Regions from separate parts of the Arthrobacter sp. 01T425 genome, predicted to be linked through region 2. Evidence: predicted binding sites of a transcription regulator. Region 2 holds the regulator's gene; the other holds the start of a gene.
What was found. Region 2 encodes HrcA, which represses chaperone genes, less so after heat shock. Its sites were predicted from a motif close to TTNGCACTCGNNNNNNNCGAGTGCNAA; they were not measured.
Positions count from the first base shown of each region.

Region 1: the regulator HrcA is predicted to act here: its motif matches at 7,301-7,327, upstream of groL (chaperonin GroEL).

Region 1 covers NZ_JBFTPY010000010.1:1,281-11,467, forward strand. The annotation lists gene AC1DNG_RS12090 (lipid II:glycine glycyltransferase FemX) at 1-933, shown strand, start outside; gene AC1DNG_RS12095 (threonine/serine exporter family protein) at 964-2,460, shown strand; gene AC1DNG_RS12100 (siderophore-interacting protein) at 2,628-3,467, opposite strand; gene AC1DNG_RS12105 (uracil-DNA glycosylase) at 3,519-4,325, opposite strand; gene AC1DNG_RS12110 (DUF3263 domain-containing protein) at 4,529-4,792, shown strand; gene AC1DNG_RS12115 (LytR C-terminal domain-containing protein) at 4,886-5,524, shown strand; gene AC1DNG_RS12120 (cold-shock protein) at 5,683-5,886, shown strand; gene AC1DNG_RS12125 (ABC transporter substrate-binding protein) at 5,946-7,214, shown strand; gene groL (chaperonin GroEL) at 7,510-9,147, shown strand; gene AC1DNG_RS12135 (RNase H family protein) at 9,283-10,187, shown strand, end outside.
Region 2 covers NZ_JBFTPY010000001.1:355,207-368,391, forward strand. The annotation lists gene AC1DNG_RS01665 (DUF3097 domain-containing protein) at 1-630, opposite strand, end outside; gene hrcA (heat-inducible transcriptional repressor HrcA) at 949-1,962, shown strand; gene dnaJ (molecular chaperone DnaJ) at 2,055-3,185, shown strand; gene AC1DNG_RS01680 (16S rRNA (uracil(1498)-N(3))-methyltransferase) at 3,188-3,976, shown strand; gene AC1DNG_RS01685 (GerMN domain-containing protein) at 4,027-4,908, opposite strand; gene srmL (PheS-related mystery ligase SrmL) at 5,308-6,426, opposite strand; gene AC1DNG_RS01695 (NUDIX domain-containing protein) at 6,733-7,137, opposite strand; gene AC1DNG_RS01700 (DNA polymerase IV) at 7,351-8,424, shown strand; gene AC1DNG_RS01705 (N-acetyltransferase family protein) at 8,513-9,010, shown strand; gene AC1DNG_RS01710 (GNAT family N-acetyltransferase) at 9,066-9,581, opposite strand; gene AC1DNG_RS01715 (N-acetyltransferase family protein) at 9,628-10,071, opposite strand; gene AC1DNG_RS01720 (hypothetical protein) at 10,183-10,377, shown strand; gene AC1DNG_RS01725 (NAD-dependent epimerase/dehydratase family protein) at 10,404-11,450, shown strand; gene AC1DNG_RS01730 (class I SAM-dependent DNA methyltransferase) at 11,445-12,116, opposite strand; gene AC1DNG_RS01735 (flavin reductase family protein) at 12,285-12,800, shown strand; gene AC1DNG_RS01740 (PhoH family protein) at 13,106-13,185, shown strand, end outside.

The DNA.
Region 1 (10,187 bases), on a different contig from region 2:
TTGCACCTGGTGTACGAGTCGGCCGATTACACGAGCTACAACCTGGTCCTGGAGAAGTCCTTTCCGGTCCTCGGCAAGCTCTGGTACCTGATCAAGGGACCCGACGTGGCGTCGGTCGAGGACATCCCCGGGATCGTCGCGGCGAACGCGGACTTCGTCAAAAGGGCCAAGCTGGGCGTCTTCGCGATCAAGATCGAACCGGATGTTGTCTTGTCCGACGACGCCGCGCGGATCCTTGAGGGCGCCGGCCTGGTCAAGACCCACAACCTGCAGCCGAACGACTCCACGGCGCTGCTCGATATTGCGCCCGAGGAAAACCAGCTGCTGCGCAACCTGCACTCCCGGGGCCGCAACGCCGTGCGCCGCGCCATCCGCGAGGGCGTGGAAGTCCACAACGTCGAGCCCACGGAAGAGAACTTCCGGGCCATGTATGCCCTGATGACCACCACGGTGGAAGCCAAGTCCCAGGTCCGGGTGCGCGAGTACGAGTACTACCGCCAGTTCTGGACCAACTTTCTGAAGCGGGATCAGGGCAGGCTGCTCTTCGTGTACGAAAACGGGGTGCCCTCGGTGGGCGCATTCGTGATCAACTACGGCCGCAAGGGAACGTACAAGGACGGCGGCTCCCTGCAGAAGCGTGGCCAGTACGGTGACTCGCACCTGGTGCAGTGGACCGCAATCAACCAGGTCAAGGACCTTGGCTGCACCGAATACGACTTCTGCGGCACGCCGCCGAGCGACAAGCTCAAGGACACCTCAAACCCGTTCCATGGCCTGGGCCTGTTCAAGACCAGCTTCAGCAAAACCGTGACCGACTTTGTCGGCTGCTATGACCAGGTCCTGAGCCCGCTGAAATACAAGGCCTGGATGATGGCGGGGGAGCGCGTGGCCCGCCAGGTCTACACCCGGCGCACGGGCCAGCAGTTTTACTAAACAGCCGACGAGGACAGTGAGGAGGCCGGAATGAATAACGGATACAGCGGCCACCGCAGGCCGCCCACGGACGGCCTGCCCCGAACGCAGCCGATGTCGCCGGTGGAGGTGCGCCAGAACGCCGCCGCGAAGCGCATGTTGCGCAGGTTGGTACAGGGCGAGAACCCGCCGACGGCGCCCATGAGCATCGTTGACCGGCTCGCCGGCAGCCCCTATGCGAACCCGATGATCCAGGTTGGCGGGGTGGACGCCTCGGCCCGCAAGACGATCGACTTTGCCTTGCATCTGGCGGAATCGATGTTCCGTTACGGCGCCGGAGCCCTGGAAGTTGAGACCAGCATCATCGCCATCACGGCCGCCCTGGGACTGAAGAACATCGAAGTGGACATCACCAACCAGTCGGTGGCCATCAACTATGCCCCCAAGGACCAGACGCCCATCACGTTGCTTCGTGTCGTGCGGTCCTGGACCAACAACTACGCGGGCTTGGCCAAGGTGCACCAGCTCGTCACGGACATCGTCTCCGGCGGCGTGGGACGTGAGGAGGCTGTGCGACGGCTTGAGGACATCACCCACAGTTCCAAGCCATTCCCGCGCTGGATGGTCACCGTGGCATTCGGCGTGTTCTCGGCCGTCTTCGTCGGTGTTCTCGGCGGCGACCTCGGAGCCTCTGCGGTCGCTTTCGTCTCCAACCTGCTGGTGAGCCTGCTGGCCAGGCAGCTAGGGCGGTGGCGCACACCTGACTTCTTCGTCACCGCCTCGTGTTCCTTCCTGGTCACCTTCATCGCCCTGCTGTTATGGCGTTTCGGCGGCATGGTAGGAATCCAGATACCGCCGGCCATCGTGGTGGTCGGCGGAATCCTGCTGCTACTGCCGACCGGCCGGCTCGTCTCCTCGGTGCAGGACGCGATCAACGGCTTCCCCGTCACGGCGGCCGGCCGTTTCCTCTCCACCATGCTGACCTTCGGCGCGCTCGTTGCCGGCATTGCCGTCGGCTTCGTAGTCGGGGATATGACCGGCATGGAGGCGATCAATGTCACCGAAACATTCCCTCCGGCGTATCCGTGGTGGGCCGTGGTCATCCTGATCGCCATCGCGGTGCTGATGATCGGCATCACGGAACAGACCAGCTGGAAGCTGCTGCTGCCGACGGCGGCCGTGGGGGTGGTGGGCTACCTGGTCCTCATCGGCGGCGACGCCCTGGGCATCGGATCCCGCTTCGCCCCGGCCCTCGCTGCCGTGGTGATCGGCCTGCTGGCCCGCGTCGTGGCCCTCCGGATGGGCGCCCCACAGTTGGTTGTGGCCGTTCCCGCCGCGCTGATTCTGCTCCCGGGGCTCACTATATTCCGGTCGATGTATGTATTGACCATCGAGGAATCGGAGATTCTCATGGGCGCCGGCGGCATGCTCAACGCCGGGGCCATCGTGCTCGGTGTCGCTGCCGGCGTCGTGCTCGGCGACACCCTGGCGCGGCCCCTGACGCGGAGCCTGGCGAGCAACGAACGGCGCAGGGCCCGCCGCCGCTAGATCTTGCGAGGAATGCCCGTCCGGCTCCCCTAAGGCGCCGGGTATCCCCACTTTGCCGGGACGCGACGGCGTGTCAGCCCGCCGCGCCGGCGTGTCCCGGCGTCGTGGTGGCAAAGGTGGGGAAACTCCGCAGCGCCACCCGCCGGACAGCCAGGGGAGGCGATCCGCTAGATCTTGCCGATGGGCAGCTTCTTCTCCGCCTGGAAGTCGTCCTCCACCCGGCCCTTGGCCCAGTAGCCCGAGAGGGACACCTGGGCCCGCTCCAGCCCGCGCTGCACGTAGAACACGTCCCGGAGGCCCTTCATATAGCCCCGCTCGCCGTGGGCGAAGACCTGCACCCGGCCCTCGGGCCACTCGGCGTCGCGCACCGCCGTGACCAGCAGTTCGCTCTCACCGGCGGGTGCGCCGCCGCGCAGCAGCCAGCGCAATTCGACGCCGGCCGGCCCGGCGATGGCCTGGACGTCGGCGTCGCTGTCCACTTCGAGCAGGGCGAGGCCGCGGGCATCCTCCGGCAGGGATTCGATCGCCGCGCCGATGGCCGGCAACGCTGATTCATCGCCGGCAAACAGGTACCAGTCCGCGGCCGGATCCGGGTTGTACCCGCCGCCGGGGCCGGTGAAAGTCAGGCGATCGCCGGGCTGGGCCGAGGCCGCCCAAGGGCCGGCGAGCCCCTCGTCGCCGTGGATCACAAAGTCAATGGCCAGTTCCTGCGCCGCCGGGTCCACCCAGCGGACCGTGTAGGTCCGGGTGTGCGGCCACTGACTGCGCGGCATGGTTTCCCGGATGGCCCACAAATCCAGCGGATCCGGGTATTCGACGCCGGGTTGCGGAAAGACGATCTTGACGTACCGGTCCACATAGTCGTTGTTGACGAACCCGGCGAAGCCAGGGCCCCCGGCGATGATCCGGACCATATGCGGGGAGAGCTGCTCCCTGCGCAGGACCGTCAGATCGGTCTGGGGGCGCGAATTCCGGGTGGCGGTGGTGGCTGCGGGGACGGATGTCATGCAGCTAAGCCTATCCAAGAACCCCCGGCGGGAGCTTTGCGCGGGGGCCTGTTACGGCAACGGCGGAAGCTCCCAGTCGACCGTCCCGTTGCCTTGTTGCAGCAGCAGGGCGTTGGCCCGGCTGAACGGCCGGGACCCGAAGAAGCCGCGCGAGGCCGAGAGCGGGCTGGGGTGGGCGCTGGCGATCACGGCTGCGGATCCCAGCAGCGGCCGCACGGACTCGGCATCCTTCCCCCACAGGATCGCCACCAGGGGGGCATGGCCCGCGCCGGATACGGACGAGCGGCCGGCGACTGCCCGGATGGCCGCCGCCGTCACAGCCTCCCAGCCCTTGTTCCGGTGCGAGCCCGCCGCGCCGGCACGGACGCTGAGCACCCTGTTGAGCAGCAGTACGCCTTGGTCCGCCCAGTGGCTGAGGTCCCCGTGGACGCGCGGGGGGAAGCCGAGATCGGCCTGAAGTTCCTTGTAGATGTTTGCCAGGCTGCGGGGGATCGGCCGGGTGGCGCCGTCCACGGCGAAGGACAACCCCACGGCGTGCCCCGGCGTCGGATACGGGTCCTGGCCCACCACCAGCACGCGGACGCCGGCCAGGGGCTGCCGGAAAGCCCGCAGCAGGTTTGCCGGCGAGGGCAGTACGCCGTGCCCGGCGGCCACTTCGCCCGCGACAAAGGCGAGGGCTTCGCGCAACTCCGCCTCCACCGGCGCCAGCGGCTCCGCCCAGTCAGGAGCAACCAGCGCGTCCAGCGGCCGGCGCGCCAGGTCCTCGAAACTGAGGGTGTCCGCGGCTGCGGGCTCCAGCTCGAACAGCGCGTCGGGTTCACTGGCGGGGTCAAACTCGGCATCAAACACAGCACCCATTCTTCCCCAGCTGCGGCCCGTTTCTGCGCCCGCCCGAATGACAACCCTGTCATTCGGCCGTACCATTGGGACTGACTTTTTAACGGATACCAGCCAGGTTTTTCGGAATCAACCAGGAGTGTGTCGTGGCCGAAACAGCGCAAGAGCACGTGCTCGCGGGGGATTCTGCCGGATTCCCAACCGCCGGCGCGGGCCCGGACGGGGTGTCCGCGGAGTCTGCGCTGAGCGCCCGCGACCAGCAGATGCTGGCCTTGGAGCGGCAATGGTGGAAGTACGCCGGGGCCAAGGAACAGGCCATCCGCGAGCTGTTCGATCTGTCCGCCACGCACTACTACCAGATCCTCAATGCCCTCATCGATACCGAGGATGCGCTGGCCCACGATCCCATGCTGGTCAAGAGATTGCGTAGACTACGTACATCACGCCAACGTGCCCGCACTGCCCGTCGTCTGGGAACAGATTCGTAAAGTCGCGTCACGAGCAGCCGGATGCGCACGTCCTGTTGCGTCCGTTCCGGCCTCGGGCACCCCGTATGAAATCAGCAAGGACGTCGTTTTACCATGACCAAATACGCTCGGGATGAATTTGATCGGGTCCCGGAGACCTCTACCCGGCAGGGAGTCCACCGGGCCGTCGCGGCATCGCGGCGGCGGAGCCTGGCGCCGATCCTGGCGGCCGGCTGCGTAGCCCTGGCCATCGGCCTGGTGGCCTTCCTGATCCTGCCGAAGCTCGGCTTCTCCGCAGGCCAGGCCGCGGCCGTGACGGCCGGTGGCAGCGCGTCCGCATCTGCCAGCAGCAGCCCGTCCGCCACGAGCACCATGAGCCCCAGTCCCACGCCGACGAGCCCGGAGCCGGCCGGCACGGACGCCGCCGCCGCGCCGGCGGCTTCGCCGTCAGCTACGCCGAGCGCCACAGCCGCCGCCGTCGACAAGACGCAGCCGGTGACGATCTACAACGCGACCACCACCGCCGGCCTCGCCACCCGCGTCGGCGGCACCGTCACCTCCGACGGCTGGGTCCTGGGCGAGACAGGCAACTGGGGCGGTGTCCCGCAACAGACGTCGGTGATCTTCTACAGCGGCGTCGAGCAGAAGGACAATGCGGAGGCACTCGGAGCCCTCCTCGGCGTCGACACCCTCGTGGACTCTGCCGAGTTCAACATGCCCCTTGTCGTCGTTCTCGGCCCCGGCTACCAGTAGCCAATCCGGTTACGCCTCAATAACTATTAGGCGGCGGCCCTGCCCGCCGCCGGCGTTCCTGGGGGACGCTGTGGGTACAGTATCTGCGGATTTCTCTTCGCAGTCCGCGGCGCACATCGAGGTGGGCCGCACGCAAGCTAGCTGAAAGTGTGGACACCATGGCACTGGGAACCGTCAAATGGTTCAACGCCGAAAAGGGCTACGGCTTCATCGCCGTGGACGGTTCCGAGAACGACGTCTTCGTGCACTGGTCCGCGATCGTCGGGGAAGGCTACCGCGCCCTGGACGAGGGCCAGCGGGTGGAACTGGAAGTCGGCGAGGGCGAAAAGGGCCCGCAGGCCGAAAGCGTCCGGCCCGCCTAGTGGTACTGGCTGCCGTCACGAACGCCCCAAGGAACGCGGCCGGGCGCCGCGGAGGACATTTGCCGCTGGGCCGCGCCCTGGCGGCGGGCACCGTAGCGGCCCTGGCCCTGACGGGGTGCCTGGGCCCCGCGGGCAGTGCCCGCGTGGCCAGCGCCGACGCCAGCGGTGACGGCACCCTGCGCATCGGCCTGATCCTGGACAACACGGGCAAGCAGAACTTCCTCAACGCCTCCGAGCTCGCGGCGGCCAAACTTGCCGTCAAGGAGATCAACGCTGCCGGCGGGCACAAAGGCAAACCGGTGGAGCTGCTGCCGGAAACCATCAGCACGGACGCCGCCGCCCAGGCGAAAGCGCTGGTTGCCGCCAAGGCCGACGTCGTGATCGGCCCGACCGATTCCAGCCGTGCCCCGGCCGCCATCGACGTGCTGGCCAACGCCAAGGTAGCCGTGATCTCCCCGGCCAACACCGCCGCCGCGCTCAGCAACTACAAGAGCGGCGGCTACTATTTCCGCACCTCGGCCGCCGACATCGCCCAGGCATCCGTCCTCGCCAAACTGGTCAAAGACGGCGGCGCCAGGACCCTGGCGGTGCTGCATGAGGAAGGCGACTACGGCAAAGACGTCGCCGCCGCAGTCGTTGGTGCGGCGAAACAGTCCGGACTGGAAGTCGTGGCGGACTCGGAGTTCACCCCCGGCCAGGCGCAGCAGGCTGCCGCCGCCGCTAAGGCCGCCAACCCCGACGCCGTCATCCTGGTCTCGCGCGACGGCGCACAGGGCGCCATCGCCGAGCTGAACAACGCCGGCCTCGCCGGCAAGAAGCTGGTCCTCAGTGACGGAGCAGTCAGCAAGTACGGCTCTGGCCTGGGCGCCCGGGCGCTCGAGGGTGCACGCGGGATCCTGCCCGGCGTGTTTCCCTCCGCAGCCTTCCAGGCGGACCTCGTGGCCGTTGATCCCGGGCTGAAGGACATGGTGTTCGCCGCCGAGACGTACGACGCCGTCGTCCTGGCCGCCGTCGCCGCCGCCGCCGCAGAGGACGACGCCGGCACCTCCATCGCGGCGTCCCTCGTCGCGGTCTCCGGCGGAACCCCGGCAGCAGGCGGAACCGGGGCCGGCGGCAGCCAGCCGCCCAGCGAGTCATGCACGAGCTACAAGGACTGCGTCGGCGTCCTCCGGGCAGGCCAGCGGCCGGACTACGACGGCCAGTCCGGACGGATCAACTTTGATGCCCACGGCGACATCACCGAAGCGAACTACATGGTTTCGACTTACGGCGAGGACAACCTGCCCACGGTGGACGGCACAGAAGCCGCGAGCAGCAGCGGCGGCTGATCGCTCGTAGCGTATTGTGCCCGCGTGGCGGCCGGTTCCGGCCGGCCACTGCTTGCACTCTCCCCGGGGGAGTGCTAATTATTGATTTAGCACTCCAGCGCACTGACTGCTAACACGACGCCCGGTCCGCCCGGCCGCGAAGTGGGGCAGCCGGTCCAGGAGCTAAAGAAACACCTTGCTGGGGTGAGATCCCGGACCCGGCGGCATACAGAGGCCGCGGGGTTGGGATCGTCCGTCGCGGGCACCACAGCGAAGGTTCATTCTTAACGACTGTCCCGAAAGGACTACTGCCGTTATGGCCAAGATCATTGCATTTGATGAAGAGGCACGCCGCGGTCTTGAGCGGGGCCTGAACATCCTCGCCGACGCCGTCAAGGTCACCCTCGGCCCGCGGGGACGCAACGTCGTCCTCGAAAAGAAGTGGGGCGCCCCCACGATCACCAACGATGGTGTTTCCATCGCCAAGGAGATCGAGCTGGACGATCCCTACGAAAAGATCGGCGCCGAGCTGGTCAAGGAAGTTGCCAAGAAGACGGATGACGTCGCAGGCGACGGCACCACCACGGCAACCGTGCTGGCACAAGCCCTGGTCAAGGAAGGCCTGCGCAACGTCGCGGCCGGCGCTGACCCGCTGTCCCTCAAGCGCGGCATCGAGAAGGCTGTTGACGCGGTCACCGTCGAGCTCCTGGCCTCCGCCAAGGAAATCGAGACCAAGGAAGAGATCGCCGCCACCGCGTCCATCTCCGCCGGCGACAACGAGATCGGCGCCCTGATCGCCGAAGCCCTCGACAAGGTCGGCAAGGAAGGCGTCATCACCGTCGAGGAGTCGAACACGTTCGGCCTCGAGCTGGAGCTGACCGAAGGCATGCGCTTCGACAAGGGCTACATCTCCGCCTACTTCGTCACCGACGCTGAGCGCCAGGAAACGGTCCTTGAGGATCCGTACATCCTGATCGTCAACTCCAAGATCTCCAACGTCAAGGAACTGGTTGCTGTCCTGGAAAAGGTCATGCAGTCCAACAAACCGCTGCTGATCATTGCCGAAGACATCGAGGGCGAGGCCCTGGCCACCCTGATCGTCAACAAGATCCGCGGCACCTTCAAGTCCGTCGCCGTCAAGGCTCCGGGCTTCGGCGACCGCCGCAAGGCGCAGCTGGCCGACATCGCCATCCTCACCGGTGGCCAGGTCATCTCCGAGGAAGTCGGCCTCAAGCTTGAGACCGCCGGACTCGAACTCCTTGGCAAGGCCCGCAAGGTTGTTGTCACCAAGGACGAGACCACGATCGTCGAGGGTGCAGGCGACGCCGACCAGATCGCCGGCCGCGTGTCCCAGATCCGCGCCGAGATCGAGAACTCCGATTCCGACTACGACCGCGAGAAGCTGCAGGAGCGCCTGGCCAAGCTGGCCGGTGGCGTTGCAGTCATCAAGGCCGGCGCCGCAACCGAGGTCGAGCTCAAGGAACGCAAGCACCGCATTGAGGACGCCGTCCGCAACGCCAAGGCTGCTGTCGAAGAGGGCATCGTCGCAGGCGGTGGCGTTGCCCTGATCCAGGCCGGCGCCAAGGCATTCGCGAACCTGCAGCTCTCCGGTGACGAAGCAACCGGCGCGAACATCGTCCGCGTTGCCATCGACGCCCCGCTGAAGCAGATCGCCTTCAACGCCGGCCTCGAGCCCGGCGTCGTCGTGGACAAGGTCCGCGGCCTGCCCGCAGGCCACGGCCTCAACGCCGCCACCGGCGAGTACGTCGACCTGCTGGCCGCCGGCATCAACGACCCGGTCAAGGTAACCCGCTCTGCCCTGCAGAACGCGGCTTCCATCGCCGGCCTCTTCCTCACCACCGAGGCCGTTGTAGCCGACAAGCCCGAGAAGGGTGGCGCCCCGATGGGCGGCGGCGACGACATGGGCGGCATGGGCGGCATGGGCGGTTTCTAACCACCCGCGCCAGCCATCACCGGCTGTTCGACGACGGCGGTCCCACCTTCGGGTGGGGCCGCCGTCGCCGGTTAAGCGCGGCCCCTGTCCAAGGGAGCGTCGGTGGGCGTCGGCGGGTTCTGGCAGGATAGGTCAGTGACGATTACAGCAGCGGCCGACGGTTCGGCCTTAGGAAATCCTGGCCCGGCCGGCTGGGCCTGGTACGTGAATGACGACTGCTGGCGGGCCGGGGGGTGGCCCCACGGCACGAACAACCAGGGCGAACTCATGGCGGTGCTGGACCTGTTCCGGGCAACGGCGCACATGCCCGGGGAAGACCTGCTGATCCTCTGCGACAGCCAGTACGTCATCAACGCCGTGACCAAGTGGATGCCCGGCTGGAAACGCAAGGGCTGGCGCAAAGCCGACGGCAAGCCGGTGCTGAACGTGGACCTCCTCAAGGACATCGACCAGGCGCTCGTGGGCCGCAAGTACACCTTCGAGTGGGTGCGGGGCCACGCGGGGCACGAGCTCAACGAGGCGGCCGACGTCCGCGCCCGGGCAGCGGCCACGGCGTACCAGCAGGGCGTGGCCGTCCGGCAGGGTCCCGGGTTCGGCACCCCGGAGGGCGAACCGCCAGCGGGCGAACCGCCAGCGGGCAAAACACAGCAGGGCATGACACAGCAGGACAAGATGCAGCCCGCCGCCCAGTCCGCCGCCCCACCCGCCGCCCCCCCCGCGACCCGGCCGCAGGCAGCCCCGGCGCCAGCCGGCCAGCAGGAACTCTTTGGCGCGCCGGGGACCTACGACGAACCGGACCTCTTCAGCGAACTCGAAGAAGAACCTGCCGTAGACCGGGCGGAGGCCAGCGCCGAAGCCGTCGTCGAGTCCCTCGAACGCGAACTGCTCCGCCCCGAAACCCGGGCAGACCTGGGCCGCACGGGCGTGCTGCTCCACCCGGACTTCACCGAAATCGGCAGCTCCGGCCGGATCTGGACCCGCGACGCCATGATGATGTCACTCGAGGACAACCCGGGCGGAGCCGTGGAGCTGGAACTGTT
Region 2 (13,185 bases):
GGCCTGCCACACGTCCACGTAGGGGTGCCCCACAATCAGGACGTTGCCTGCGGCGCCCGGTGAGGCCATGACGGCGTCGGCGATCCGCGACTCCTTGGAGTCTGCCACCAAGTGGTCTACGAGCACGCCGAGGCGCCGGCCGGGGCCCGGGCCGAAGTCCGCCACGGCGGCCGCGAGGTCGTCAATGCCGTGCAGGGGCTCGACGACGATGCCCTCCACCCGGAGGTCATCGCCCCAGACCTTCTCCACCAGCTCGGCGTCGTGCTTTCCTTCCACCCAGATGCGGCTGGCCTTGGCCACCTGTGCGCGCTGCCCCGCCACCCGTACCGAGCCCGACGCCGTGCGGCCGGCACCGGCGGCCGGTGCCGTCTTCTTCGGGGCCGGCGGCATCAGGCGGATGGGCTGGCCGTCCAAGAGGAAGCCGAAGCCGAGGCGGAAGGACCGCGACTTGCCCCGCCGGTCCTCCAGCGCCACCACGTGCATGCCGCCGGACTTCTCCACGCGGGTTACGGCGCCCACCCAGCCGGACTGGACCTCCTCGAGGACCATCCCGCGTTCCACCGGGACTTCCGGCAGCTGGGTCTTGGCGGGGGCGGACAGGTCCTGGGGTCCCCAGTTCTGGTACGACATCTCTTCACGCTTACTTTGCACTCGGAATGTACGGCGGTCGGTGGAACTCTCCGGGGGCCGGAACCGGACCGCGACGGCGCGGCAACGGCAGCATCTGCCACGGTCTCGGCGCCGGCGTGACGGGAATCGCGTTCCCGCGGGCCACGCCTGGAGCGAATCCAATGCTAACAACGCGGCGACTCATATTAGACTGGTTAGCACTTAGGCATGTCGAGTGCTAACCCTTGTCCTGTGGCGGGCCGTCCGTGCACCACTGGTGTACCCGGACCGGACGCGGGGGGTGGCACCGGCTGCGGGACAGTCGATTGGAGGTGGAGCGTGAGCGAACCGCGCAAACTCGAAGTGCTGCGCGCCATCGTGGAGGACTACGTCCATTCGCGTGAGCCCGTTGGTTCCAAAGCGCTCGTTGAACGGCACCATCTCGGCGTCTCGAGCGCCACGATCCGAAATGACATGGCGGCGCTGGAAGACGAGGGCCTGATCACGGCACCGCACACGAGTGCAGGCCGGATCCCCACTGACAAGGGCTACCGGTTGTTCGTCGACCAGATCTCAGCGGTGAAGCCGTTGTCCCAGGCCGAGCGCCGGGCCATTCAGGCGCTGCTGGAAGGATCCGAGGACCTTGACGACATCCTTGACCGGACCGTGAGGCTCCTCTCGCACCTGACCAACCAGGTCGCCGTCGTGCAGTATCCGCTGCTCAGCCGCGCCCGGGTGCGGCACATTGAGTTCGTGCTGCTGGCGCCCAGGAAAGTGCTGGCTGTTCTGATCGCTGACACCGGCAAGGTGGAGCAGCGCGTGATCGACGTCGGGCAGGACATTCCCGACGACGCGCTGTCGGAATTGCGGAGCAGCTTTCTGGCCAGCCTCTCCGGTACGCCGCTGAGCCTGATGCCGCAGCTGCTGCCCGCCGTCGTTGCCGGTGGCCCGCCCGCGCGGCGCGGAGCAGCCCAGGCGCTGGCCCGCGGCCTTGAGGCCCTGGCCACGAGCAGCCGTGAAGAGCGCATGGTCATGGCCGGCACCGCCAACCTGGCCCGCTCCAATGTGGACTTCCCGCTCAGCATCGGCCCCGTGCTGGAGGCCCTCGAGGAACAGGTGGTCATGCTCCGCCTGCTCAGCGAAATGGCCGAAGACCCGCGCGGCGTGACCGTCAGCATCGGCCGGGAAAACCCCTACGACGGTCTCGCCGAGGCCTCGGTCGTGGCCACCGCCTACGGGCCGGACGCCACGGCCAAGGTCGGAGTGCTTGGGCCCACCCGGATGGACTATCCCACCACCATGGCCGCCGTCCGAGCGGTGGCCCGCTACCTTTCGAGGATCCTGGGGCCCTGACGGGTCCGGGACCGAATACGACTTCTTGCCCCACAGGCAGTGCCCCACAGGCAGTACCCCACAGGCAGTACAACAAGGAAGAGATACACACTTTGAGCAGCCACTACGACGTTCTTGGAGTCTCCCGCGACGCATCGGGGGAGGAGATCAAGAAGGCCTACCGGAAACTGGCCCGGACCCTGCACCCGGACGTGAACCCCGGGGAGGACGCCTCGGACAGGTTCAAGGCCGTCACGCACGCCTACGAGGTCCTCTCCGATCCGCAGAAGCGCCGGGTCTATGACACCACCGGCAACGAGAACGGCACCGACAACGGGTTCGGCGGCGGCAGCTACTCGGGCCAGGGCTTCGCCTTCCAGGACATCTTCGAGACCTTCTTCGGCGCCGGTGGCGGCCAGGGCGGCCCGGCGTCCCGGGTCCGCCGCGGCCAGGACGCGCTGATCAGCGTCCGGATCGACCTCCGCGATGCGGTGTTCGGCGTGAACAAAAAGCTCGAGGTCGACACGGCCGTCATCTGCCCCACCTGCGAGGGATCCTGCTGCCGGGAGGGCACCCACCCGGTCCGCTGCGACATCTGTGGCGGCAGCGGTCAGGTCCAGCGCGCCGTGCGGTCCATCCTGGGCCAGGTCATGACGTCCGCCCCCTGCGGGTCTTGCGAGGGCTTCGGCACCGTCATCAAGGACCCGTGCAACGAATGCAGCGGCCAGGGCCGGATCCGCAGCCGCCGCTCGCTGACCGTCAAGGTCCCGGCCGGCGTGGCCACCGGCACCCGCATCCAGCTGTCCGGCCAGGGCGAGGCCGGCCCTGCCGGCGGCCCCGCCGGGGACCTGTACGTGGAGATCAGGGTCAACAACGACGCCACTTACGTGCGCGAGGGCGATGACCTGCACGCGAGCCTCAACATTCCCATGACGGCGGCCGCCCTCGGCACCGAAATATCCCTCGACACCTTCGACGGACAGCAGGAGATCGACGTCAAGGCCGGCACCCAGTCCGGCGAGATCATCACCCTTCGCGGTCTTGGCGTCACGCACCTGCGCGGCCACGGCCGCGGCGATCTGAAGGTGCACCTGCAGGTGGAAACACCGGTCAAGCTCGATCACGTCCAGGAGGAACTTCTCCGCCAGCTGGCCAAGCACCGTGGCGAGCACCTCACGGAAGGAAAGCTTGCGGCCAGCGGCGGCGTCTTCGCCAAACTGCGGGACCGGCTCGGTAACCTGTAGCGGTGAGTAACCCGGTCTTCTTCACCGCCCCAGGCACCCTGGACCAGCAGGTCCCCGGCTCGGCCTTCGTCCTCGAGGGAACCGAGGCCCGCCACGCCGTCACCGTCAAACGGATCGGCGTCGGCGAAGCGGTCGACATCGCGGACGGCGCAGGCAAGCGCCTGACCGGCACCGTGACAGCCGTCGCTGCCGGGGAGCTGAGCGTCGAATGCGTGGACCTGGCTGAGGAACCACGGCCAGGAACACGGCTGGTCCTGGTCCAGGCCCTGGCGAAGGGCGACCGCGATGAACTGGCGGCCGAGACCGCGACCGAGTTGGGCATCGACGCCGTCATTCCCTGGCAGGCCGAGCGGTCCATTGTGCGGTGGAAGGCTGAGCGGGCCGCGAAGGCGCATGCCAAGTGGCAGTCGGTGGTGACGGCAGCCGCCAAACAGGCGCGCCGGGCATGGATTCCCGAGGTCCGGGCCGCCGTCGACGGCGCCGGGTTGCAGGCGGCCGTAACGGCGGCAGACCTCGCCGTCATCCTGCACGAAGACGCCGTGCGCCCGCTGCGGCAGGTACTCGAGGCCTGGCTGGAAAGTGTTGGGCCCGGCGATGTTGTGGCAGATGATGCCGGATCCCGTGAGGTCCTGCTGATCGTGGGTCCGGAAGGCGGCATCAGCCCGCGGGAGGTGACCCGGCTTTGCGACGCCGGCGCAGTTACGGCCCTTTTGGGGCACCATGTGCTGCGTTCGTCCACGGCCGGGCCCGCCGCCACTGTGCTGGCCAGTGACATCCTCGGCCGCTGGTGACCTGCGGCAGCCGCCGCCGCAGGTGACGTGATGCCTTGTTGAGGTGACGGCTACTTGACCGTGAACCCGCGGGTGTCCTGGAATACTTCCTTGGCGCTGTCGGATGCGTCCACCTGGGACACCCGGACCTCGTAATTGCCCGGGCCGAGGTTCACGGACAAGGTGAACAGCCCGGGCCGGGCTGCATCGGCGGAGGCGGTGGCGCTGCCGTTGAGATACGCGGTCTTGGCGTTGTCGCCGTCGCCGTCGACCTTGAGGATCGCCCAGCGGAGCTTCCCGCCCTGGACGGTGCTGCGGCCGCTGATCTTGACCGAACCGTCGGCCACGGACGTGCCCTCCTGCGGATCAATGATCCACACTGGTGCCACCATCCCGGCGCTGCGGGAGGTCGGCTCGCCCAGGCGGACATGGTTGAAGGCGACGTAGTCGGTGTGACCGTCCACCAGCACAACCACCTGGACCTGCTGTCCGGCATCGATGAGGCCGGCGCTGGCCGCGGCAGCTGTCGCCGTGTAGACGAGCTGCTGGATGGCGCGCTCGGCCATGGCCGCATCCACGTTGCTGTTGAAGGCATCAGCGGAGACATCCACCGTGATGACGTTCTTGCCGGAAATCGACGTCGCCAGCTTCTTCGGATTTTGCCAGGGCGTGAAAAAATCCGGGTCCAGTGGCTTCTGCGACATCATGACCCGCAGGGCGCGGGTGACGGGATTGTCCTGATCCGGAACGTCGCGGAACTCGCGGTAGAGAAACGCGTTGTCATTGCCACGGCCGATCCAATACACCGGAGCCTTGTTCGACGTCTGGGCAGTCTCCAGCGGTGCGCTCGTGGTGGGGGCGCCCGACGCCGGGGCGGGAATGAGCTCTGATGGGCTGCTGGAATTCGTGATGCCGCTCTGCGGCGTCGCCACGCAGCCGGACAGGACGAGCACGGCAGGCAGCGCCAACGCCAGCGCGACGCGGCGGACGCGCCCCGCCGATGGCTGCTGAACTCCACGCTTCCTGATGCTGCTGTCCCTTCGTCGTACGCCCCGCGTTCCGCGGTGATGATCCGTTTGTAGCCGTCGTCGGCCGTCGACGGCCGCCCCATCCCTCACCGGCCGGAGACCGGCCCGGCGATCCCGGGACAGCCGGATTCCAGCATGGCACACGGGCGCGGCGCGGCAGCCGGGTTTGGGCCCTGGCGCCGGAACTGCAACGGGAACGATATGAGGCCGATACAAAGTTGATACCTAATGGCGTCCGCTTGTGGTTCCTGGCACTGACATGGTCCGGCCGCGTCTCCATGCCTGCCGTGCCAGCAGCCCGATGGTGAACTGGCACGGCAGGCACTATCCTGCGATGAGTTCCTTGACGGGCCCCTCGTGCAGGGCCAGGTAGACGTCGTCCCGGATCCGATTCGCCTCCGGGTCTGTCATGGTCCGGGCGAGGGGACGCAGCACCAGGCGTATCAGTGCATTGGCCTGCCCATCGCTGAGGCGGAGTCGTTTCCTCGCCGCTGCGGGGAGGTCAGCGCAGGGCGTCAGGGCCAGGAGTTCGACACTTTCCAGATCGTCGGCCTTTGCGCCCAACGCTGTTCGCACCCGGTCTCCAAGCACTTCGGTATCCAGGTCAGCGGGAATGACGATGGAGATGTCCCGGCGGATGGAGTGCATCTGGGAAACTGGATTCCACCGGGACAGGTCCAGCATCTGCTGGTCCATCTTCTGGTCTGTGGACCGAAGCAGCCTGATGTCGGGGATGCCCTTGCGGAGCATGAGGGCGCGGTCCAATCCCATGCCCAGAGCCAGTCCCGACCACTTGGTGGGATCCAGGCCGGCCCCGGAGAACAGATGCGGCGCGATGAGCCCGCACTCGGCGAGTTCGAGCCATTCCCCGTCCGCGAGGACATCGACCTGCAAGCCTTCTTCGGTGTAGGGGTGATCTGCCGGAACTGCACGCCAGGGTGCTCCTGGAAGCACCGCCTGCACCAGCGATCCGACCATTTCCTGCAGGTTGCCGGCGTCGAGTTGCCCCCGTGAGCTGACGCGCCATAGGTCGACCTGGTGGGGAGTTCCCACATGGGTGCGGTCGATGCAATCGCGCCGGTAGACCAGACCTGGGACCGCCCAGAGCTCGTCCATGGATTGGTCCGCGTGCAGTGCACGCAGCAGCTGCGGGATGGAAGCCGACGTGTGGCTTCGGAGCATGGCCGTCGGGCTGAGATAGCGGGAATACCTTTGATCCCGCGTCACATCTGATTCCTTGAACCCCAAGCGGTCGTAATTGTCGGCCACGCTCACCAGCGGGCTGTGGCGGACGATTCGTTGTGGCACTCTCCATTCGCGGCTGAGCGCGTCGAGGATGCCCTGCAACAGCGGCTGCATTGCATGGGGCCCGCCGTCCGGATCTGAAAGATCGCGGATGGTCAAAGCGTCGTGGAGCTCGGAGGGACTGAGATATGAGGGCATTGCAGGTCCTTGTTTTCGGATTTCGAGTGGTGGGTTGACTTCCCCCGACTCAAACCCGGCGCCAGGACCTAGGCGCGCGCCTCAGAGCCCTCGCGGCCGGGGACCGGCCGGGGGCATATAAATCGACGCGAAAGTTGCATGCGCCGACTATACCCCCGATGCGCACCCGGCACGCGTTTCCTCGAGCCGGACGGTCTGGTTCCATATGCCAAGGTGCTCCGAAGGCCGACACCTATCAGAACCCATCCGCGGGCCGGCCTTTATCAGAATGCGTGTAAGTCTGTCCTCTTCAGGCGCCGCCGTTTCTTAAACTTCAAAGGTGTTGAAGTACTTCGGTGTAATGGGCGTGCGCGAGGTCCAGTCCGAGGGCATCGTTAGGGCTGAACCAGCGTATTTCGGAGTGCTCATCCCTGGCCAAGTTGGCAGGATCGCCGGTCCACATTTCCAGGACCCACCCCGAGAGCGCCAACCCTCAGGTGAGCCCTCGTTGTCCTGGACCCTAAACGTGGGAGCGTTCGTAGGCGGGACGACGTTGACTGCGATTTCTTCGAGGAGCTCCCTGGCCAGCGCCTCGCCGGCTGATTCGCCGTCCTCGATGTGGCCGCCCGGGAAGTCCCACATACCCGGGTACCATTTCGATGTCGGGACCCGGCGGCACATCAGAACGCATCGTGGCCCGAAGAGTACGCCGACGGCAATGCGGTGGGTCATCGCATCAGTCGATCACGGGGGCATCCAGCACACAAATTATCCCGTGGGGTCAGGCACGAACCCGCGGACCTCCCGCGCACAGCGGCAAGCGGCGGCGATCTTGGCGGCCCGCTCCAATGCTTCGTCACGGGAGGGCACGTCGACGACGGCGAGTCCGGCCAGGCTTGGTGGAGAGCCGATGCTTGCAAGGGATGTTTAGGGCACACTGGTGGCGTGAGCGGAATCCCATGGGTGCTGCACGTCGATCTCGACCAGTTCATCGCGGCGGTCGAAGTGCTCCGGCGGCCGGAGCTTGCTGGCAAGCCGATCATTGTCGGCGGTCGGGGCGACCCCACGGAACGCGCCGTGGTGTCGACGGCATCCTACGAAGCGAGGGCGTTCGGCGTGGGTTCCGGAATGCCCCTACGCATTGCGGCCCGGAAAGTGCCCGATGCTGTGATCCTGCCCGTCGATCAGGAGGCTTACCTTGCGGCGTCCGAAACGGTCATGGCTACCCTGCGCGCGCAGCCCGGCGCCACCGTGCAGGTGCTGGGGTGGGATGAAGCTTTTGTAGGCACCGAGACAGAGAATCCGGAAGCCTACGCCCGGCAGGTGCAGGCCGCTGTCCTGGAGCGAACGCAGCTGCACTGCAGCGTGGGCATCGGCGACACCCTGGTACGAGCCAAGGTCGCCACCGGTTTCGGCAAACCGGCCGGCGTCTTCCGTCTCACTGCCGCGAACTGGCTCGACGTCATGGGCAGTCGGCCCACCAAGGAGCTCTGGGGCGTCGGAACCAAGGTGTCGGGCAGACTGGCCAAACTCGGCATCAACACAGTGGCCGAGCTAGCCGCGTCCGACCCCCGGGACCTGGTCCCGGAGTTCGGCCCCAGGATGGGACCTTGGTACGCGGAGCTCGGACGCGGGGACGGCGCCAGCGTCGTGGACGACACCCCGTGGGTTGCCCGCGGGCATAGCCGGGAGACCACCTTCCAGCGCGACCTGACTGAACCCGCCCAGGTCGACGACGCCGTGAGGGAGCTGACAGCGCGCGTCCTGGAGGATGTTGTGGCCGAAGGTCGGCCCGTGGTTGGGCTGACCCTCAAGGTCCGGTACGCGCCGTTCGTCACCAAGACCCACGCGAGGAAGCTTCCCGAGACATTCGACCGGGACGAAATCCTCGCGCAGGCGTTGGACCTCGCAGCCGGAATCGAAGCAGACCGTCCGATCCGGCTCCTGGGCCTGCGGGCCGAAATGGCAATGCCCGACGATGCCCGAAAGGGACATACGCCGACACGCGGCGGCTGGTGACGGCGTCGCTTCCTCACCGGTGCGGCGTTCTGCCGGCCGGCTGCAAAATGACCCTGGGAAGCCCTCAAGTCGAAGTTAGGCTGGGACGATGGAATATCAGATCCGCCAGGCCGCGGTCGAGGACGCTGATGCCGTGGTTAGGATGCACACCCTGGCCCATGAGGAATGCTACGGGCACCTTTTGTCCCCAGCGTTCTTCGATGCGCGCCGTGCCAGCATGCCGGTGCGCGTGGAAAAACGCCGACCGTATCTGGACAGTGCCCAGCCGCGAATCATCGCCATGGACGAGAGCAATGAAATAGTTGGATTTGCCGACGCAGGCACGGGGCGTGACGATGACCTGCCCGGCGAACTTGAGCTTTACTCCATTTACACTCTGAGGCGCACCCATGGCACTGGGCTCGGTGTCGCCCTGTTGAAGGCCGCCCTCCGCGATTTACCCGCCTACCTGTGGGTCCTTGAGGCCAACGTGCGCGCTCAGGCCTTTTACGTCAAGAACGGTTTTCAGCCCGATGGGACGCGTAAGTTGCTTTCACCCGAGTGGGAGGAACTACCTGAAATACGGATGGTCCGCTCCGACATTTAGCCGGGCAGGGGCCACGCTAAACGTCGGCTGAGGTCACCCTTCGTTTCGTGCGTTATCAGGTGGTGCTGACCGACGAAAAGACGAGCGAATCCTGCCACTGTCCACGAATGAGTTTGTCCGCCCTCCGCACTCCTACCGGGACCAATCCGATCTTTTCCAGCACCCTCGCAGAAGCGGTGTTTTCAGGTCTGCAGGTTGCGGTAATGTCCTGCAGTTTGAGAGTTCCTTGGCCGAACCTGAGGAGGGCGGCTGCGGCCTCAGTGGCATATCCGTGCCCCCAGTGGTCAGCATCAATCACGTACCCCAGCTCGCCCCGGCCACGATCAATGCCGAGTCCGACAGAACCAAAGGGTTCGCCCCTGGGAAAAGTGACAGCAAGAGTGAAGTTTGTCCGGTTCGAACCGCGTTGCGCCGCCGAGCACATTTTAAGGAATTCCAGCGTTTCGCCGGTTGTATTCGGTCCCCAGTCCACGTATTCGGCGATCCTCAAGTCGGAAGCGAATGAATGTACCGCTGCGAAATCATCCAGGGTGTACTCGCGCAGCAGGAGACGATCAGTCTGCAATTCCATGTGTCCATCATGCCGGAGCCGGCGCAGCGGCCTGGCGGGCCGTGGGTCAAAACCTGAGAATGTTCAATTCCGCGGCCGGTTCGAAACCAAGCCGTGCGTAAAAGCCGCGTGATGCATCGGAGGGGGAAAGCACCATCCGTACGGCCTTGATGCCTTGCGCGAACTGGATCGATGCCTCCACGAGCCGGCCGCCGATTCCTGCGTTCCGAAACTCCGGGAGCACGTAGGCGTTGCCCAGATAGACCCACCGGGACGATTCTGTTCCGGGTTTGGGCATCCGCTCGAAAATCATCAGGTTGAGCATCCCGACGAGTTCGCCACCGTAGTCGGCCACAAAGAACTTTCGGGGACTGGCATTCATCCACTCCATGAAGACGGCGTCGAAGGTGGGATCGTCCATGGGCGCGGGGTCCTGTTCCGCCGCCCACGTGGCCCTTAGCGTCGCAAGGCCGGGCACATCGTCTGGGCGCCCTTCGCGAATGATGAACATGGAAGTACCCTACTTTGGCGGGGCGCCCGCCTCCCACTGAAGGTCCGCAGGGCGACCTCGAAGAAGCTGCACGACGCTGAGCCTGACATCGACACAAACCAGGTCGGCCTCATGATCGCGGATCAGTTTCCGGGGTGGGCCGGGCTCCCGCTGAAGCCGGTGTCATCCAGCGGGACGGACAACGTCATGCTCACGCTCGGTGACCGGCTCGTCGTCCGGCTTCCCCGCACGGCCGCCGCGGTTCCCGCGCTCTCCAAGGAGTGGAAATACCCGAGGCTTCTTGGTCCCGGCATCGCCTCCGCCTAATGCACCCGTCCGTTAGAGTCGGACAAATGAAACGGGCTGTGATCCTTGGAGGCACTGGCGTTCTCGGCCGCGCGATTGCGTGGCGGCTGATCCGTGCCGGCTGGGCCGTGGACGTGACGGGCCGGGACCGGACCAAGATGCCGGCTGACCTGGCTGCCGCCGGTGCCCGATTTATCGCCGCCGAACGTCGTGACGACGCCGCACTGGCCGGGGTGATGGCCGGTGGTGCCGATCTCCTCGTGGACGCGGTGTGCTACACCGAGGCCGACGCCCGGCAACTCCTGCCGCACCTGGCCGCGGTGACCTCTGCCGTCATGCTCTCGAGCAAGGCTGTGTACGTTGACGCCGCCGGCAACCACGTCAATTCCGAGGTAGCGCCCCGCTTTGATGCGCCGATCCTCGAGAACAATCCGACCATGCGGCCGGGAACCGGGGACTACCAATCCCGGGAAGGCTATGGCGCCAACAAGGTGGCTGCAGAGAACACCCTCCTGGGCAGCGGCCATCCCGTGACGGTGATCCGGGCGTCCAAGGTACATGGTGAGGGCGCGGCCCTGCCCCGGGAATGGATGTTCGTCAAACGGGTGCTCGACCGGCGCCGGGCCGTGTTCCTGGCCCATGCTGGGCAGGGCGCGGACCACACGACGGCAGCGGTGAACACGGCGGCCCTCGTGGAACGGGTTGCCGCCGTGCCCGCGGCACGAATCCTCAACAGCGCCGATCCAGATGCGCCGAATGCCCGGCAGATCGCCGCAGCAATTGCCCGCTACCTGGGCCACCACTGGGAAGAGGTGCTTCTGGATGACAGCGCACCCACGGGCCTCGGTGACCATCCGTGGGATTTCCGGCCTCCGCTGGTACTGAGCACCAAGGCCTCCCTTAACCTCGCCTATGAACCTGTTGGGACATACGCTCAGACCATCCCGCATCAGGTGGACTGGCTGGTGAAGGCGGCAGCGGCCGGAGCCATGCCGGGAACCGGCGATCCGTCCCTCAAGCACTATCTCGACTACTCCCGTGAAGAGCAGTTCACCGCTGGTTCGACCCTGCGAACACGCCAACGTCCGCTATGAGGGACTAAGTGTTGAAGACACGAAGGGTTTGTCGACGAGGATGGCGGCCTGTGGATGTTTTTCCTTGGCCCTCGGTGAACGCACCAACTGGGCGCGCATCACAAAGCCTTGTTCGGTGAACCGGAGCGCCACCTCTTCGGGTGCGTGCAGTTCCGCCCGGAGCTGGACGTCGTGTCCGTAGGCACGGTCAATCGTGCGGTGGCCGCTGCCGGCGTGGAAGGCGACGAGCGCCGAACCGCCAGGGCGGAGCGCCCTCCAGAACTCGCGCGCGATCGCCGGCAGCGCCGTCGGGGGAGAGTGGATGATCGAATACCAGGCGAGGACGCCGTCCGCAGCTGCGTCCGCTTGGGGCAGGTCCGTCAGCTCTCCCAGCTCGAACGACAGCCCGGGATGCAGTTGTTGCGCGATCCGGACCATTTCGGGCGACAGGTCGACTCCGCTGACGTTCAGCCCCGCCTGGCCGAGATAACTGCTCATTCGTCCGGCACCGCATCCGACGTCGATCACCGTCCGGTCCGCCGTGCCGCGCATGTGGGCGATGAAGTGGTCCATCATGGCCATATCCAGCGGGGCCTCGAAACTGGTATCCGGGATAACCGCTGAATAGGTCTCGGCCACTGTGTCGTACGCGGATCTGACGTCCATCAAATTTTCCTGGTTTGCCATCAACCGAGCCTAACGGCCATGGCCGGGGAACTCCCGGTGCCGAATTCTTACGTCATGCAACGGGTCCGTGACGCGTTGTGTCGTTGCGCGACTGTGCGTTGCGGCCGGGCTTGGGAACCCGCGTCTACGGTGGTTGATTGGGGCTACCAGCGCTCGAAAGGACCCGCCATGACGGAACATTCTGACCCCAGCCCGAAGGCACTCCGCTACATTCTCGGACACTTCGCCACCGGCCTGACGGTGATCACCGCAGCAACCCAGCACGGGCCGGCCGGTTTCACATGCCAGTCCTTCGCCTCCCTGTCCCTGGAGCCGGCCCTGGTCACTTTCAGCCCCGCACGGACATCGAGCACCTGGCCGCTGCTGCGTGCGGCGGGACGGTTTACCGTGAACATCCTGGCCGCAGAGCACCAGCATCTGGCGGGGCAGTTCGCGCACTCGGGGACGGACAAGTTCGCCGGCGTCGGCCATTCGCCCTCGCCGCTGGGCAACCCCGTCCTGGATAACGCCCTGGCCTGGGTGGATTGCGAACTCCACCAGGAGTACGACGGCGGCGACCACACGATCGTCGTCGGCGCCGTCCGCGCCCTGGGCGCCCGCCCCGACGCTGAGCCCCTGCTCTTCTACAAGGGACGCTACGCCGGCGTCGGGTCCCGCGCCGGCGCGCTGGAGAGCGCGGCCTGACCGTGTCGGAACCGAAGGCGGAACCGAAGCCGGAGCGGGAGCCGAAGCCGGAGCGGGAACCCGGCAAAGCGGAACAGCCGTGCCCGGCAACAGGCGCCCACTGGCTGGAGGGGTGGGTCGTCTTCGGAAACGCCTACCCGTAACAGCCGGCGCCGGCTGCCCTCCGGCGTCGGCCGCGCCGCGCTGGCGTAAGATGGAAGCACCCGTAGACCCTGGCCGCGGGCGGTGCGAACCGCCGTCGGCACGGATCACGGCGACAGACCATATTCATACTGGAGGGGACCAGAGGCCCGCGGGCCAACACCATGACTGAAGCAGCGAACGGCAAGGCCCGGTTCAGCGCCCGAGAACGCACCGCAGGGGAATTTCCCCACTCCCTACCAGG